4 regions of the Mesorhizobium sp. M0621 genome follow, and region 4 is predicted to be linked to each of the others. Evidence: predicted binding sites of a transcription regulator. Region 4 holds the regulator's gene; each other region holds the start of a gene.
The links. The regulator LexA, encoded in region 4, represses DNA repair genes until DNA is damaged. The targets are predictions, from matches to a motif close to TGTTCNNNNTGTGTTCNG.
Positions count from the first base shown of each region.

Region 1: a site for LexA is predicted at 1,470-1,487, ahead of NKI38_RS11590 (ATP-dependent helicase). Genes of this name have one in related genera too.
Region 2: a site for LexA is predicted at 1,421-1,438, ahead of recA (recombinase RecA). Genes of this name have one in related genera too.
Region 3: a site for LexA is predicted at 2,551-2,568, ahead of NKI38_RS28660 (PA0069 family radical SAM protein). Genes of this name have one in related genera too.

Region 1 covers NZ_JAMYQF010000012.1:117,015-121,032, reverse strand. The annotation lists gene NKI38_RS11595 (glucose/quinate/shikimate family membrane-bound PQQ-dependent dehydrogenase) at 1-1,215, opposite strand, end outside; gene NKI38_RS11590 (ATP-dependent helicase) at 1,527-4,018, shown strand, end outside.
Region 2 covers NZ_JAMYQF010000006.1:145,747-149,764, reverse strand. The annotation lists gene recA (recombinase RecA) at 266-1,363, opposite strand; gene NKI38_RS06710 (carbohydrate kinase family protein) at 1,645-2,589, shown strand; gene NKI38_RS06705 (pseudouridine-5'-phosphate glycosidase) at 2,665-3,582, shown strand; gene NKI38_RS06700 (TfoX/Sxy family protein) at 3,767-4,018, opposite strand, start outside.
Region 3 covers NZ_JAMYQF010000061.1:23,844-27,861, reverse strand. The annotation lists gene NKI38_RS28670 (F0F1 ATP synthase subunit B) at 1-212, shown strand, start outside; gene rnhB (ribonuclease HII) at 475-1,170, opposite strand; gene NKI38_RS28660 (PA0069 family radical SAM protein) at 1,322-2,476, opposite strand; gene NKI38_RS28655 (glycosyltransferase) at 2,625-3,149, shown strand; gene NKI38_RS28650 (phytanoyl-CoA dioxygenase family protein) at 3,297-4,018, shown strand, end outside.
Region 4 covers NZ_JAMYQF010000042.1:13,194-17,211, reverse strand. The annotation lists gene kynU (kynureninase) at 1-73, shown strand, start outside; gene lexA (transcriptional repressor LexA) at 509-1,261, shown strand; gene NKI38_RS24040 (ComEC/Rec2 family competence protein) at 1,255-3,714, opposite strand; gene gltX (glutamate--tRNA ligase) at 3,817-4,018, shown strand, end outside.

The DNA.
Region 1 (4,018 bases), on a different contig from region 4:
CGGCACATAGAGCAGGCCGAGCTTCTCGTCGGCGCTCGGCGTCGACCACATGTTGGGCGAGTTGGCGGTGTAGGTCTGGCCGGCCGCCAATGGCGTCGTCTGGTCCGGATTGCCGGAATCCCAGTTCCATAGCAGCTTGCCGGTGGCAGCGTCGTAGGCGCGGATGACGCCCGACGGCTCCTGCGTCGAATAATTGTCGTTGACCGCGCCGCCGACAATGATCTTGCCGCCTGATATCAGCGGCGCCGAGGTCGAGTAATAATAGCCCGACTTCGGATAGGGCATGTTGGTCAGAAGGTTCAGCGTGCCGCCTTCGGCGAAGGCAGGACACACCTGCCCGTTGGCGGCATCGAGCGCGATCAGCCGCGCGTCCGAGGTCGGCAGGTAGACGCGGGTCGCACAGGGCTGGCCGGCGGCGCCGGCAGCATCGGCATAATAGGCCACGCCGCGGCAGGTCTGGTGCTGGCGGTCCTTGTCGAGCTTGATCTTGGGGTCGAAGCGCCATTTCTCCTTGCCGCTCACTGCGTCGATGGCAATGGCGAAATTGTGCGGCGTGCAGATGTAAAGCGTGTCGCCGATCTTCAGCGGCGTCACCTGATAGGTGGTCTCGCCGACGTCGTCCGGACCCTTCACGTCGCCGGTGCGGTAAGTCCACGCCGGCTGCAGCTTGGCGACATTGTCCGGCGTGATCTGATCGAGCGGCGAATAGCGCTGGCCGAACTGCGTGCGGCCGTAATAGTGCCATTCGCCGGCCGGCACATCATTGCCGAGATTGGCGTTGGCGACGATCTTGTCGGTGCCGAGTTCGCCGGCAATGTCCTTCGGATCGGCCGTCATCGAGTAGCCAGCGACGGCAAGCGATGCCAGCACTGCAAGGATCATCGGCGCGCGCGCATCAGGGCCGACAAGACCTCGCCTCGCCCATGGCGTCAGCAGCCACAGAGCGACCAGCACGATGATGCCGCCGCGGGGCCCGAGTTCCCACCAGTCGAAGCCGGTTTCCCAGACCGCCCAGGCAAGTGTGCCGAGCACGATCGCCGCATAGAGCCACAGCGCGGTGGATCTGCGCCGGTAGAGCAGCCAGGCGGCGATCAGGAATGCGAGACCGGCTATGAGGTAATACCAGCTGCCACCCAGCGAAGCTAAACGGATACCGCCGCCGCCGAGCGCCAAACCTATGAGCAAAAGAATGAGGGAGGTGACGGTGACAGCCAAGATGATACTCCTTCGACTGTTGCGCTTTGCGACGCGGCCATGGGCAACCGGCGTTACCTTCCTGCCCTGGGCACAACTTTCTCCCGCCTGCCGCGCCTGTCAAGCGCGGAGCACACGCCGAGGTGGTAATCCATCTTGCCTGCATCAGGGTTTTCCAGCGCTCTCGGCGCCGTGATGACCGACGAGGCGCGCTCGTTCGGTTTTCGTCGCTCTCGGTTACCGCAAGGCCTGAACGGCGATATCAGGCACTTTACCGGAACAAAACGTAGACACTTCTGGTCTTTCGCTCCCGAATCACTACATTCGGGGCGATGTCCGGCTTTTCCGAAGACATGCCCTTTTTCGACGAACCCAATGCGCGGCCCTCGGCCCCGTCGGGCATTGCTGCGCGCGCCATGGCTGCCCGCAGCGGCCACAACAATGCGCCCGACTATCTGAAGGGACTGAACCCCGAGCAGCGGCTGGCGGTGGAAACCACCGAAGGTCCGGTTCTGGTGCTGGCCGGCGCCGGCACCGGCAAGACGCGCGTCTTGACCACCCGCATCGCCCACATCCTCGCCACCGGCAAGGCCTTCCCGTCGCAGATCCTTGCGGTGACCTTCACCAACAAGGCCGCGCGCGAGATGAAGATCCGCATCGGCGTCCTGATCGGCGAAGGCAATGTCGAGGGCATGCCCTGGCTCGGCACCTTCCACTCGATTGGCGTCAAGCTGCTACGCAGACATGCCGAGCTGGCCGGCTTGAGATCCGACTTCACCATCCTCGACACCGACGACGTCGTGCGGCTGATCAAGCAGCTGATCCAGGCCGAAGGGCTCGACGACAAGCGCTGGCCGGCCAAGCAGTTCGCCCAGATGATCGACGGCTGGAAGAACAAGGGGCAAGGTCCGGCCGACATCGCCGAGGGCGACGCGCGCGCCTTCGCCAACGGCAAGGGCCGCGAACTCTACAAGGCCTATCAGGAGCGGCTGAAGACGCTGAACGCCTGCGATTTCGGCGACCTCCTGTGCCACCCGATCCGCATCTTCCGCGCCAATCCGGATGTGCTGAAGGAGTACCATAAGCGCTTCAAATACATCCTCGTCGACGAGTATCAGGACACCAACACAGCGCAATACATGTGGCTGCGGCTTTTGGCGCAAAGGCCGCAGTCCAAGCCGATCTCCCCCCTTGAGGGGGAGATGTCCGGCAGGACAGAGGGGGGGGCCTCGCACCGACAGGCTGGAGGGACAGCGCCCCCCTCTGTCGCCTCCGGCGACATCTCCCCCTCTAGGGGGGAGATTGGGCGCTCTTCGGCCGAAGCTCGCGCCACCGTCAACATCTGCTGCGTCGGCGACGACGACCAGTCGATCTATGGCTGGCGCGGGGCCGAGGTCGACAACATCCTGCGCTTCGACAAGGATTTCCCCGGCGCCACCATCATAAGGCTGGAGCGCAACTACCGCTCGACCGCGCACATCCTCGGTGCCGCCTCTCACCTCATCGCCCACAATGAGGGCCGTTTCGGCAAGACGCTGTTCACCGACCGCGACGAGCCGGAGGACGGCAAGGTGCATGTCCACGCCGCCTGGGATTCCGAGGAGGAAGCTCGCGCGGTCGGCGAGACCATCGAGACCTATCAGCGCCAGAAGCACAATCTCAACGACATGGCGATCCTGGTCCGCGCCTCCTTCCAGATGCGCGAGTTCGAGGATCGCTTCGTCACGCTCGGCCTCAACTACCGCGTCATCGGCGGCCCGCGCTTCTACGAGCGCATGGAAATCCGCGATGCGCTGGCCTTCTTCCGCGTCGTCGCGCAAGGCGCCGACGACCTCGCTTTTGAGCGCATTGTCAATGTGCCGAAGCGCGGGCTCGGCGAAGCCACCATCCGCCAGATCCACGACACGGCCCGCGCGCTGCGCATCCCGATGCTGGAAGCCGCCGCCAAGCTCGCCGAAAGCGACGAGTTGAAGCCGAAGCCACGCGCCGCCTTGCGCGAAGTCGCCGCCAATTTCGAGCGCTGGCAGAAGGCGCTGGAAACCACGCCGCATACCGAGCTCGCCGAGACCATTCTCGAAGAGAGCGGCTACACCGACATGTGGAAGAACGACCGCTCGGTCGAAGCCCCAGGCCGGCTTGAGAACCTGAAAGAGCTGATCCGCTCCATGGAGGAGTACGAATCGCTACGCTCCTTCCTCGAGCATGTCGCACTCGTCATGGACGCCGAGCAGAACGCCGGGCTCGACGCCGTCAGCATCATGACGCTGCATTCGGCCAAGGGCCTCGAATTCGAGACGGTGTTCCTGCCGGGCTGGGAGGAAGGCCTGTTCCCGCATCAGCGCGCGCTGGATGAAGGCGGCCGCTCGGGGCTGGAGGAAGAGCGGCGGCTTGCCTATGTCGGCCTGACCCGCGCCAAGAAGAACCTGCATCTGTGGTTCGTCTCCAACCGCCGCATCCACGGCCTGTGGCAGTCGACCATCCCGTCGCGCTTCCTCGACGAACTGCCGGAAGCCCATGTCGAGGTCGCCGAAAGCGGCAACAGCTACGGCGGCTACGGCAATTCCTACGGCGGCGGTTCTTTTGCCTCCGGCCGCGGCGGCCAGGGCGCAGGACGGCAAAACCCCTATGGCGCCTCGCGCTTCGACAATGTCGGCGCCGACACCGAAAAATCCGGCGCCTTCTCCAACACCTACGCGACGCCGGGCTGGCAGCGAGCGCAGGCCAACCGCACCGAGGCGACCGACCGCAACTGGGGCTCGCGCTCCGGCCATCAGGTCGAGCGCATCGGCTATGGCGAGACCGATAGCGGCTACGGCGCCGGCCG
Region 2 (4,018 bases), on a different contig from region 4:
CCGACGGAAAATGGGCTCTGCGTCCTAGAAGATAAGACTTGGCCTTTTAGCGATCGCGCCGCACCCTGTCCAGAAACACGGAATTGGTCCAATGCGCAGCCTTTGCGGGCAGTTCGAACCCGCCTGGCTTCGCAGCCGAAACGCAAAACCGCCGGCGCTGGGCCGGCGGTTTCAAAACGCAATAAACGCGGAACTCGATTACATAAGCCCGAGATAATAGAACGCGATTATGGCCGAACTCCGGCCAACATCGCGGACGAAGCTGTTACATCGCGCCGGATTCTTCCTCGAAACCGTCGTCGCCACCTTCGGAGCCGCCATTCTCAAGGAACTTCTCGGCAATCAGCCCGGCATTCTGCCTGAGCGCCAATTCGATCTCGCGCGCGGTGTCGGGGTTGTCGCGCAGGAACAGCTTTGCATTCTCGCGGCCCTGGCCGAGACGTTGCGAATTGTAGGAGAACCAAGCGCCCGACTTCTCGACCACGCCGGCCTTGACGCCGAGATCGACCAGTTCGCCGGTCTTGGACACGCCCTCACCATACATGATGTCGAACTCGACCACCTTGAAGGGCGGCGCCAGCTTGTTCTTGACCACCTTGACGCGGGTCTGGTTGCCGACGACCTCATCGCGGTCCTTGACCGAGCCGATGCGGCGGATGTCGAGGCGCACCGAAGCGTAGAATTTCAGCGCGTTGCCACCGGTCGTGGTTTCAGGCGAACCGAACATGACGCCGATCTTCATGCGGATCTGGTTGATGAAGATGACCATGGTGTTGGAACGCGAGATCGAGGCGGTCAGCTTGCGCAGCGCCTGGCTCATCAGGCGGGCCTGCAGGCCGGGCAGCGAATCGCCCATCTCGCCTTCGATTTCGGCGCGTGGCGTCAGCGCCGCGACCGAATCGACCACCAGCACGTCGATGGCCCCGGAGCGCACCAGCGTGTCGCAGATTTCCAGCGCCTGCTCACCGGTGTCGGGCTGCGAGATCAGAAGGTTTTCGAGATCGACGCCAAGCTTGCGGGCATAGACGGGATCGAGCGCATGCTCGGCATCGACGAAGGCGCAGATGCCGCCCTTCTTCTGGGCTTCGGCCACCGTGTGCAGGGCAAGCGTCGTCTTGCCCGAGCTTTCCGGCCCATAGATCTCGACGATGCGGCCGCGCGGCAGGCCACCGACGCCAAGCGCGATGTCGAGGCCAAGCGAGCCGGTCGGCACCGTTTCGATCTCGACGACCTGCTCGTTCGCGCCGAGCCGCATGATCGAGCCCTTGCCGAAAGCCCGCTCGATTTGCGACAGCGCCGCATCCAGAGCCTTTGATTTGTCCACCGCTTTGTCCTCTACCAGCCGCAAAGAATTCTGAGCCATGATACATCACCCCTTGGTCGTCAATGAAGGCCGGACAATCCGTAATCCCTGCCTATTTGTACCTTTTTTGTTCTCGTTTGGCAAGAGGGGTCAAATATCTGAAAAACAACGAATATCCGGATTTGTTCTTTTTTCGTACCAGGACCTCGTGCAGGACCGCATCCCGCATTGGGCCAGCCGGCTCGAGTGTTTCGATCTGCCGAATCGCTGCCTTGCATGCGAAGTTCCGTCACGCAGTCTAGCGCTTGTGCGGCTGGAATAACAAAGGTCATATCGCCGGCATGTTGAAATCCGCGAAAATACTGGCCGTAGGTGGCGCCCATATCGACCGGCGTGGCCAGGTGTCGGGCGCTTACGTGCCCGCCGCATCCAATCCGGGCACGATGCGCGAGGATGTCGGCGGCGGCGTCTTCAACGCTCTGCGCAGCGCCGTGCGGCGCGGCGTCTCCGCGTCGCTGCTCTCGGTGCGCGGCGGCGATGCCGCTGCCGATACCGTTTCACGAGCCATCGCCGCGGCAGGCATTGCCGACCTGTCCGCGGTGTTCCTCGATCGCACCACGCCGAGCTATACGGCGCTGATCGACAGCGAGGGCGAATTGATCGTCGGCTTTGCCGACATGGCGCTCTATGAGCTGGCGTTTCCCAAGCAGATCAGGCGCTCCAGGGTCCGCGAGGTAATCGCGGTCGCCGATGCCATCTTCTGCGATGCCAATCTGCCGACGGCGGCACTGGAGCGGCTGGTTTCGCTTGCCGCCGGCAAACCCGTCTTCGCCATTGCCATTTCGCCGGCCAAGATCGTGCGTTTGAAGCCGGTGCTCGGCAATCTGGCCGTCGTCTTCATGAACCGGCGCGAAGCGATCGCGCTGGCAGACCTGGACGCGGCGGCTTCCCCGCAAGACATCGTCGCCGGGCTGAAACGCGCGGGGCTCAAGAGCGGTGTGGTGACGGCGGGCGGCAGTGCCATGCTGGGCTACGATGACGCCGGCGCCTTCTCGATCCTGCCGCCGCTGCCAAGAAAGGTGGCTGACGTCACCGGCGCCGGCGATGCGCTGGCCGGCGCAACGGTCGCTGCCTTGCTGCGCGGCCTGCCGCTGCGGGTGGCCCTGCGCGAAGGCATTGCCGCGGCAACGCTGGCCATCGAAAGCGCCGACGCCGTTCCCAATTTCACCGCGGCGACCTTCGCGGAAGCGTTGGCTCTTGTGCCGGATGCGCAGGAAGTGGCATGAGACCGGCAAATTCACAGTGCCGGAGTTTTTTCGCGCACCCCAGTGGATGCGCTTCACTCCGGATTGGAGATCCAGATGACCCCAGAAACCGCCCGCCCCTTCATCGACATCCACGCGCCGGTGGCGCAAGCACTGGCCGCAGGCCTGCCGGTCGTGGCGCTGGAAAGCACCATCATCACCCATGGCATGCCCTACCCCGACAATGGCGCCATGGCGGCGGATGTCGAAAAGATCATCACCGACGGCGGCGCCGTGCCGGCGACGATCGCCGTGGTCGGCGGCCGCATCAAGATCGGGCTTTCGGACGGCGAGCGCGAATCGCTGGCGATGACCGGCGACGCCATGAAGCTGTCGCGCGCCGACCTCGGTTTTGCCGTGGCGCAAGGGCGCACCGGCGGCACCACGGTCGCCGCCACCATGATCGCGGCGCATATGGTCGGCATAAAGGTGTTTGCCACCGGCGGCATCGGCGGCGTGCACAAGGGTGCGGAAAAGAGCTTTGATATTTCCGCCGACCTCGACGAACTGGCACGCACGCCGGTCATCGTCGTGTCGGCCGGCGCCAAGGCCATCCTCGACATCGAAAAGACGCTGGAAGTGCTGGAAACGCGCGGCGTGCCGGTGATCGGCCATGGCTGCGAGACGATGCCGGCCTTCTGGTCGCGGCATTCGCCGTTCCGCGCGCCGCTGACCTTGCACAAACCGGAAGAGATCGCGCATTTCTACCAGACTCGGGCTTCGCTGGGCCTCGCCGGAGGCATGCTGATCGCCAATCCGGTGCCCGAGAACCACGAAATCCCGGCCGAAGAGATGGCAGGTTACATCGAAGCCGCGCAGAAGGCAGCGGAAGCGCTCAACGTGACAGGCAAGGCGGTGACGCCGTTCCTGCTGTCGAAAATCCTCGAACTGACCGGCGGCCGGAGCCTGAAGACCAACATCGCGCTGGTGGAGAACAACGCGAGGCTTGCGGCTGAGATAGCGAAGGCGCTGTAGGTTCGCGCGGCGAAGGTCCCCCTCACCCGGATTGCCAAAACCGAATTGCAAGAACAATTCGGGCAATCCGACCTCTCCCCGAGGGGAGAGGAGCTTGCGAGTGCTAACCTGGATCTCTTCTCCCCTCGGGGAGAAGGTGGCCGCGAAGCGGCCGGATGAGGGGGCGGCCTCGCATTGCGGGAATCTACTTCCCCGCCCTTCGTCCCGCCTCATAGGCGCGCCTTGCCCAGACCGTCATCTCGTCGGGATCATCGAAAGCACTGTCGGGAATGCTCCAGTACGGCATGGAGACCTGCTTGCCGTGGCGGGAGCCGGTATAAGTCCATTGCGTGCAGCCGGCGGCCTCGAAGTCGGGCGCGCTTTGGTCGTCTGCCTTCAGCAGCAATTCGCCGCGCAGCACGATGGCGACGATGACGCCGTCGAAATAGATGCCCTT
Region 3 (4,018 bases), on a different contig from region 4:
AGAAGACCGAGGACTATGTCGTCAGGCGCACCGCGCTTGCCGAACAGAAGATCGGCCAGGCCGAGCGTGACGCCATCAGCGAAGTCCGCGCCAGCGCCGTCGATATCGCCGTCGAGGCAGCACGCACGCTGCTCGCCGGCAAGATCGACGCCAAGGCGGGTGCCGACCTGTTCAAGGCTTCGCTTGCGGACGTGAAGTCGAAACTGAACTAGGCCTTCGCAGACCCGATACGATCAAAGCCGCCCGGGCAACCTGGCGGCTTTTTTGCTGTGGAAAACCAGATTGGCGAAGGCGGTCGAGCGCGTAATCTCCCTCCTTGAGGGGGAGATGGCCGGCAGGCCAGAGGGGGTCGCCGCGCGTGAAGCGCTGACCTCATCTTTGCTGAAGAATGGCGTCGTGCCCAGTCGAGCCGACCCCCTCTGTCGCCTTCGGCGACATCTCCCCCTCGAGGGGGGAGATCAGCTGCCGCTCGGCTCAATCGAGCCCGACGAGGCTCTCTTCCTCAATCACTTCCACCCCGCCCAATCTGAACGGCGCAAACGACACGCGGTGCAGCCGTGCCACGGGACCATGGGCCTCGATCGCCGTGCGATGGCGGACCGTGGCGTAGCCCATATGGGACTCGAAGCCATAGCGGTCGTGATGGTTGCCGCAGCCGCACATCATGCGGTCGCGCATCACCTTGGCGACGATCGAGGCGGCGGCGATCGATTGCGAACGCTGGTCGCCCTTGATCAGCGCGCGCCCCGCGCAGGGCAGGCCCGGCGGCACGTCGCGCCCGTCGGCGAGCGCGAGCTTCGGTTGAACCGACAGCCCGATCAGGGCACGGCGCATCGCCTCCAGGCTTGCCTTGAGGATGTTGCTGCCATCGATGCCCTCAGCGCTGATCGAGGCCATTGAGACCGCCTGCGCGGAGCCGAGAATGCTCAGGAACAGGGCCTCACGCTGCAAATGAGTGAGGCGTTTGGAATCGTCCAGTCCGTCCGGAATGTTGGCGGGATCGAGCACTACCGCAGCGGCCACCACCGGTCCGGCCAAGGGACCGCGGCCGGCCTCGTCCATGCCCGCAACTGGCCACAGGCCGTCGGCCATCGCCTTCGTCTCGAAGGAGAAGTCGGGCTTCTCGATGATCTCAAAGAGAGGCGGAGAATCAGAACGCGCGCGAGCCATGTTGCGGCGAGGTTCGCATCGGTTCCGATTCTCCGCAAGTCCCTCCGGGTTGGTGGGGCGCCGGACCGGGAGGGCACCGTCTGCAGGCCGGGGCAGGCCGGACGGGATTCCTGTGCCGCGGCAGACCAAGCCGCCGCAGTGAATTGCATTCTCAAAGCAGCGTCAGCTGCAATTGGTCTTTGGCAGCAGCAACGAACTGGTCGGTCCGCAATGTGCGCCGTTCGGCATTGAGGCCGAGCCGCTTGGCTGTGATCTCGAAGCGCCGGCCGATCTGCCAGGCATAGGGACCGGCACCCTTCATGCGCTTGCCCCATTCCGAATCGTAGTCCTTGCCGTCACGCATCGAGCGGATCAGCGACATCACGTGGCGGTAGCGATCGGGATAGTGGCGCAGCAGCCAATCCTTGAAGATCGGGCTGACCTCCAGCGGCAGGCGCAGCACGACATAGCCCGCCTCGCGCGCGCCGGCGGCGCGTGCCGAATCGAGGATGCGTTCCATCTCCGGGTCGGTCAGCCCGGGAATGATCGGCGCCACCATGACCGACGCCGGAATGCCGGCATCCGAAAGCTGCCGGATCGCCTCCAGCCGCTTGGTCGGCGTCGAAGCCCGCGGCTCCATGGTGCGCGCCAGCATGCGATCGAGCGTCGTTACCGACAGCGCCACCTTGGCCAGCCCCCGCTCAGCCATGCGCGACAGGATATCGATGTCGCGCACCACCAAAGCGGACTTGGTGACGATGCCGACCGGATGGCCGCGCGCTTCCAGCACTTCGAGAATCTCGCGCATGATCCTGTATTGCTTCTCGATCGGCTGGTAGGGGTCGGTGTTGGTGCCGATGGCGATCGTTCGCGGCTGGTAGCCGTCCTTCGACAGCTCCTTGTCGAGCAAGCGCGCCGCATCTGGCTTGGCGAACAGCTTGGATTCGAAATCCAGACCCGGCGACAGGCCCATGAACGAGTGTGTCGGCCGGGCAAAGCAATACACACAGCCATGCTCGCAACCGCGATAAGGGTTGATCGAACGATCGAAGGAGATATCGGGCGATTCGTTGCGGGTGATGATGGTGCGCGGCTTCTCGACCTGCACTTCGGTCTTGAAGGGCGGCAGTTCTTCCAGCGAATTCCAGCCATCGTCGAAAACATGCCGGCTGACCGGCTCGAACCGGCCGGACGGATTGATGCCCGCCGATCTGCCGCGGTTGCGGTCCGGCCGGACACGCACGCCACTCTGCTCGATCATCGCATTGGCCATCTCGGCCCGTCCAGCTCCGAAAGCTGCAATGTCGGCGCGCACGATCTGTTCCATCTTCGCCCGCTCCCAGGGACTGTCCGTGTTGTGTCGAATCGCTCTGTTCATGAAATTATTCCTATTTTGTTGGTGAGAACAAAGCAAGAACTTTTTACGGTTCGCTGGATAACTGGCGCTATGCCGCGCTTTCCGCTATCGGCTAACGATGCTCAGTGTTCTCATCGAAACCTGCAATGACGAGGAAGGGCTTACCCGCACGCTCGCCTCGCTGATTGGCGGCGCGGTCGAGGGCGTGGTGCGTGACGTCATCGTCTGTGACACGGGCTCTACCGACCAGACGCATCGTGTGGCCGAGCATGCCGGCTGTCACTACGTGACGGGCGGCATCGCCACGGGGATCCGGCAAGCCAAGGGGGACTGGCTGCTGCTCCTGGAGCCGGGCGCACGATTGATGGAGGGCTGGATCGACGCGGTCGTCGACCATACGGCCAGGCAAACCATGGCGGCACGGTTTTCGCGGGCGCGCGGCAGCCGCATACCGTTCCTGGCGCGCGTCTTTTCCGCAAACCGCGCCTTGGCCGACGGATTGCTGATCAGCAAGCGTCAGGCCGCGGCCTCAGCCAAGAGTGCCGGCAGCGCCGAGGCCATCGCCCGCGGCCTCGCGACAAAGCGGCTCGACGCCGAGATCTGGATGGCGCCGGCGAAACGGGAACGCCGCTCCCCGAGGTGATTTTTTGCACCTGCTCTGTTCATTGTGCATTGCACAAAATCTGGCGCGAGGTTAGCTTCCGGCCCAAGCGGGTGAATTGGGTTTGGGTCATGCCGAGTGATGAACACTGATGCGGCATCGGTGTCGCCTCTCATAGCCGAGGACCCAATGAACCTTCCAACTCCCGACAAATCCGGCACGGCCAGTCTAGAGGCCATTGCGCGCAACGGCAGCCTGTTGCGGCGCATCGCCGTGCGCATTCCGACCTATCTGACGGACCTGCGGGAAAACCCTGCCTGGCTGCCGATGTTCGTGCTGGCGCGCACCATGCCTGGACGCCGCATGCATTGGCTGGGCGCAAAACGCGCCCGACCGGTCGGCGATGCGGGGGATACGATGTTTGCCGGTGTTGAACGGGGAGCGGTGGTCGAAGCGCTGCGCTCCGACGGGCTGTTTTCGGGCCTCGTCCTGCCGCCGGCGATCCATGAGGAGATCGCCGATTTCGCCCAGCGCACGCCTTGCTTCGGCAATTTCGACCGCCGTCTCGAATTCATGCCGGATGAACATGCGGAAGCTGAGAAGCGCTTTGGCCGCTCGCTGCTCAGCGGGCACTTTTTCGAGCGCATCCTCGATTGTCAGGCGGCGCTCGCCATCCAGCGCGACCCGCTGCTTCTGGACATCGCCGCGCACTATCTCGGCGGTCAGGCAAAACTGATCACGACGCGTGTCTGGTGGAGCTTTCCGACGGGTGCCGCTTCGGACGCCGACAAGAACCTCGCCTCGCTCGGCAAGTATCATTTCGACCTCGATGATTGGCGCATGCTGAAATTCTTCTTCTATCTCAAGCCCGTCGATGCCGACACCGGCCCGCATGTCTACATCAAGGGCAG
Region 4 (4,018 bases):
GGTGCTGGAAGACATTCTGCGCACGGGTGCATGGAAGGACCAGCGTTTCGCCGTCAAGGAGGCCGTTACCTGACGCAGCCGTCCCGACGATCTGTTGTCGCCGGCCTTGCCCCTTGGTCGGATGACGGAGGACGAATTTCCAGCTCGCAAATGAGTTCGCCGCTGGTGGCCGCGCTGATTGCAGTTATTAACCAAGGTTGGCATTTTGGCTTCGTTTCGTTCACGGCAAACGAATGCCCGGAATGCCCACCGTCGAGGGCCTATCGCAACTCATGCCAGGCCTGAGCTTGGGATGGGCCACAGGCTATTAACCATAACAATTTCAATGCCGGCAAGCGCATTGCGACGGGATGCAGCCGTCGGCGAGGCCTGGCAGCGAGCTGCCAATAATTTCGATCCCCTTAATAAATTCATTAAACTTTAAACAGTTGCGGAACACAACTGGAACAGATAGTGTTTGTTCTGGGTTTGTTTTCTGATTCTGGTTTTAGGTACCCTGGGGGCCGCCATGCTGACACGCAAGCAACACGAACTGCTGATGTTCATCCATGAACGCCTGAAGGAAAGCGGCATTCCGCCATCCTTCGACGAGATGAAGGAGGCGCTCGACCTTGCCTCCAAATCCGGAATTCATCGACTGATCACGGCTCTGGAAGAGCGCGGCTTCATTCGCCGGCTGCCCAACCGGGCACGCGCGCTGGAAGTGCTGCGGTTGCCGGACTCGATCGCGCCCGGCCTCAACGCGGCGAAAAAGTTCTCGCCAAGCGTCATCCAGGGCAGTCTTGGTCAGACCAGTCTCGGTCAGGGCGGCCTTGGCCGGCAGATCAAGCCGGCGTCTTCGCGGATGCCTTCGGCCGGCAATGACGACGACGTGGTCTCCGCCGTGTCGATCCCGGTGATGGGTCGTATCGCCGCCGGTGTGCCGATCGACGCCATCCAGCATCAGACACATTCGATCTCGGTGCCGCCGGACATGATCATGGGCGGCGAGCACTATGCCCTGGAGGTCAAGGGCGACTCGATGATCGAGGCCGGCATCTTCGACGGCGATACCGTCATCATCCGCAATGCCGATACGGCCAGCCCCGGCGAGATCATCGTGGCGCTGGTGGATGAAGAGGAAGCGACGCTGAAGCGGTTCCGCCGCAAGGGCGCCTCGATTGCTCTCGAAGCAGCCAATCCGGCCTATGAGACCCGGATTTTCGGGCCCGACAGGGTCAAGGTGCAAGGCAAGCTCGTTGGCCTGATCCGCCGCTACTGAGGCGGCTGCGGTTTAATCGCTGGCTTCTCGGGTCTCTTGAAGGGCGGCAGTCCCCTCGCCTCACGCGAGAATTTGCGTTGTACGTGCCAGGGTCGATATGGCCTGTCCACGGCGAAGCTGATTGTCGCTGGTGTGGTCGCCGATTGGCGATCGAAGAAGACGGCAGCACTGCCTTTGCGGGCCAGTTGCCGCTTGGTGATGACGAGAACCAGCGGGTTGTGACAGGCGTCATATGCCGTCGCGTCATTGATGACGATCAGGTCGGCGAAGCCGCAGGCTTTCCAGGTGTCCTTTCGATCCTCGACATAGGCAATGAATGCACCGGACGGATGCCTGGCGAGACAAACGCCTGATGTGCAATAGAACGGCGCTCCCGGCGGCATTTCAGCGGCATCCCTGACGTCGAATTGGCCATCGCCTTCGTTGAACACCTCCGGCATGACGATGGTTTCGGATGTCAGCGCGCGTTTCCAATTGTCCACGGTGAATTCGTTCGGGCGCGCGCGGCTGACGGCAAGTTCGCCACCGCCGATCGGCAACGCAACCAGCCTTGCGTCCTCCGAGATCAGCACGTCAGGTGCGCGCGTATCCGAGACGGTCAGCAGGCCGGCAAGCGCGAAGGGAAGAGCCGCGAGCCGCAGCCATGTCGTCGCCATCGTCGCGATGACCAGGGCAATCGCCACCAGCAGGACAGACTGCTGAGAAATCAGTCCAACCGCATCGACGGGCGAACGCTCGGAGATCCAGCCCGATATGGCGATCATCAGCGTCAGTCCCTTGCCCATCAGGTAGAGGGCCGGCCAGTCCAACCCGAACGGCATCAGCAACGCGCTGGCGACGGCCAGAAACATCACGACTGTCACGATGGGCATGATGGCCAGATTGGCGAACAGGCTGAGCGGCGACACACGCTGAAAATGCCAGATGGCAAACAGCGCCGTGGCGCCGCCGGCGATGATGGAAGTCATGGAAAGGCCGCCCGCCGCCAGCAGGAATTTTCGCGTCAGGAAACTGGGCAGCGATCGCTTTGGCGGCGGTGGTCTCGCCTTTCCTGCACGATGATCCGCCCAGCCGGCGTAGGCGCCGACGAGTGCGGCGGTCGCGGCGAAGGACATCTGGAAACTCGGGCCGACCACCTCGTGCGGCGACACCACAATGACGGCGATTGCCGAAATTGCCAGATTGCGCATCGTCAGCGCCGCTCGATCGAACAGCACGGCAATCAGCATCACCGCCAGCATGATGAAACTGCGCTCGGCGGCAACGACGACGCCGGAAATGATGAGATAGGCGGCGATCGAGAAAAGTGCCGCGGCGGCGGCATATTTTTTTACCGGACGACGCGCGGAAAAGTCCGGAAACAAGGCGAAGGCGCCGCGCAGCAAACCCATGATGGTGCCGGCGACCAACGCCATGTGCAGTCCGGAAATAGAGATGATGTGGTAGATGCCGGTACGCCGCATCGCTTCATTGATTTCATCGGGAATGCCGGCGCGTACGCCGACGATCAGCGCCGCGGCGATCTCGCCTTCGGCGCCACCGACGCTGCCCCTGATGTGGTCGGCAATCGCTTCACGGGCTTTTTCTATCCCCGAGGAAAGGCGGGCCGCCAGCGGCATATAGTCGTCGGTGACGACGAGTTTTGGATTGCCGAGAAAGAACCCGCTGCCGCCGATGCCGGCGAAATAGCTGTCGAAGGAGAAGTCGTAGCTGTCCGGCCGCACCGGCCCGGTCGGCGGCAACAGCCTGGCATATCCAGTGATCAGGGAGCCGGCGGTCATGTCCGCCGGGATCTTTCGTGTCGAAAGCCGCACCCTCTCCGGCGCATAGCGCAGTTTCGGCCTTGCAGTCGACGTCACGTCGATGGTCAGCCGGATGCGGCCGCTCTCCATCCGGTCGAGCGAGACGATCCGGCCGGTCACCTGCGTCGAGATTTCCGAACCCAGCATCTGTGTGCCGGCGCGCCATGTCTCGACCTTTGCGGCGAGCACCCCGAGCACACACAAAAGCGCCGCCATGAAGCACAAATGGGTTTTCGGCCAGGAACGCGAGACCAGCGCACAGAGCCCCGCCAAGATGACGACTGCGACAGGCTTTGCGAAGTTCGGCTCCGCCGCCAGCGAAAAATAGCCGATTGCTCCGCTCGCCAGGCAGACCGGCACCAGCAGGAAGGCCACGCCACGGTCGAGTTCCAGCCCTGCGGCCGCGGCCACGCTATGGCGCAGGCGAGGCAGCGAAATCCGGCCGATTTGCCGGCGCACGCGTACGATCCTGCCGGTTTCGGCAGTTGGAACGGAGGCGGAGACATCCGCTTGAAGCGGCGCCTTGCCGGGATCCGGCATGAGGGGCGATGGCGTCGGCAGCGGAGTTGGCAGAGGCGCAAACAGGGATCGCTCGCTGACGCCAACGGCAGCGTCCTCGCCCTGATCCGAGCCCCAGCCTCGTCCAGCCATCGGGTCTGCCCCTTGCGCCCTCGACACCCTATGCTACATGAACGCCGGGCGCGCGAAAGTCCGCGCAACCGCACCCCGCTTCAGATGCTTTCCGAGAGTTCCATGTCCGACAAGGTCGTAACCCGTTTTGCCCCCTCGCCCACCGGCTACCTGCATATAGGCGGCGCGCGCACGGCGCTGTTCAACTGGCTGTACGCAAAGCACACGAGCGGCACGATGCTGCTGCGCATCGAGGACACCGACCGCGAACGCTCCAACGAAGCCGCGACCTCTGCCATCCTCGACGGGCTTTCCTGGCTCGGCC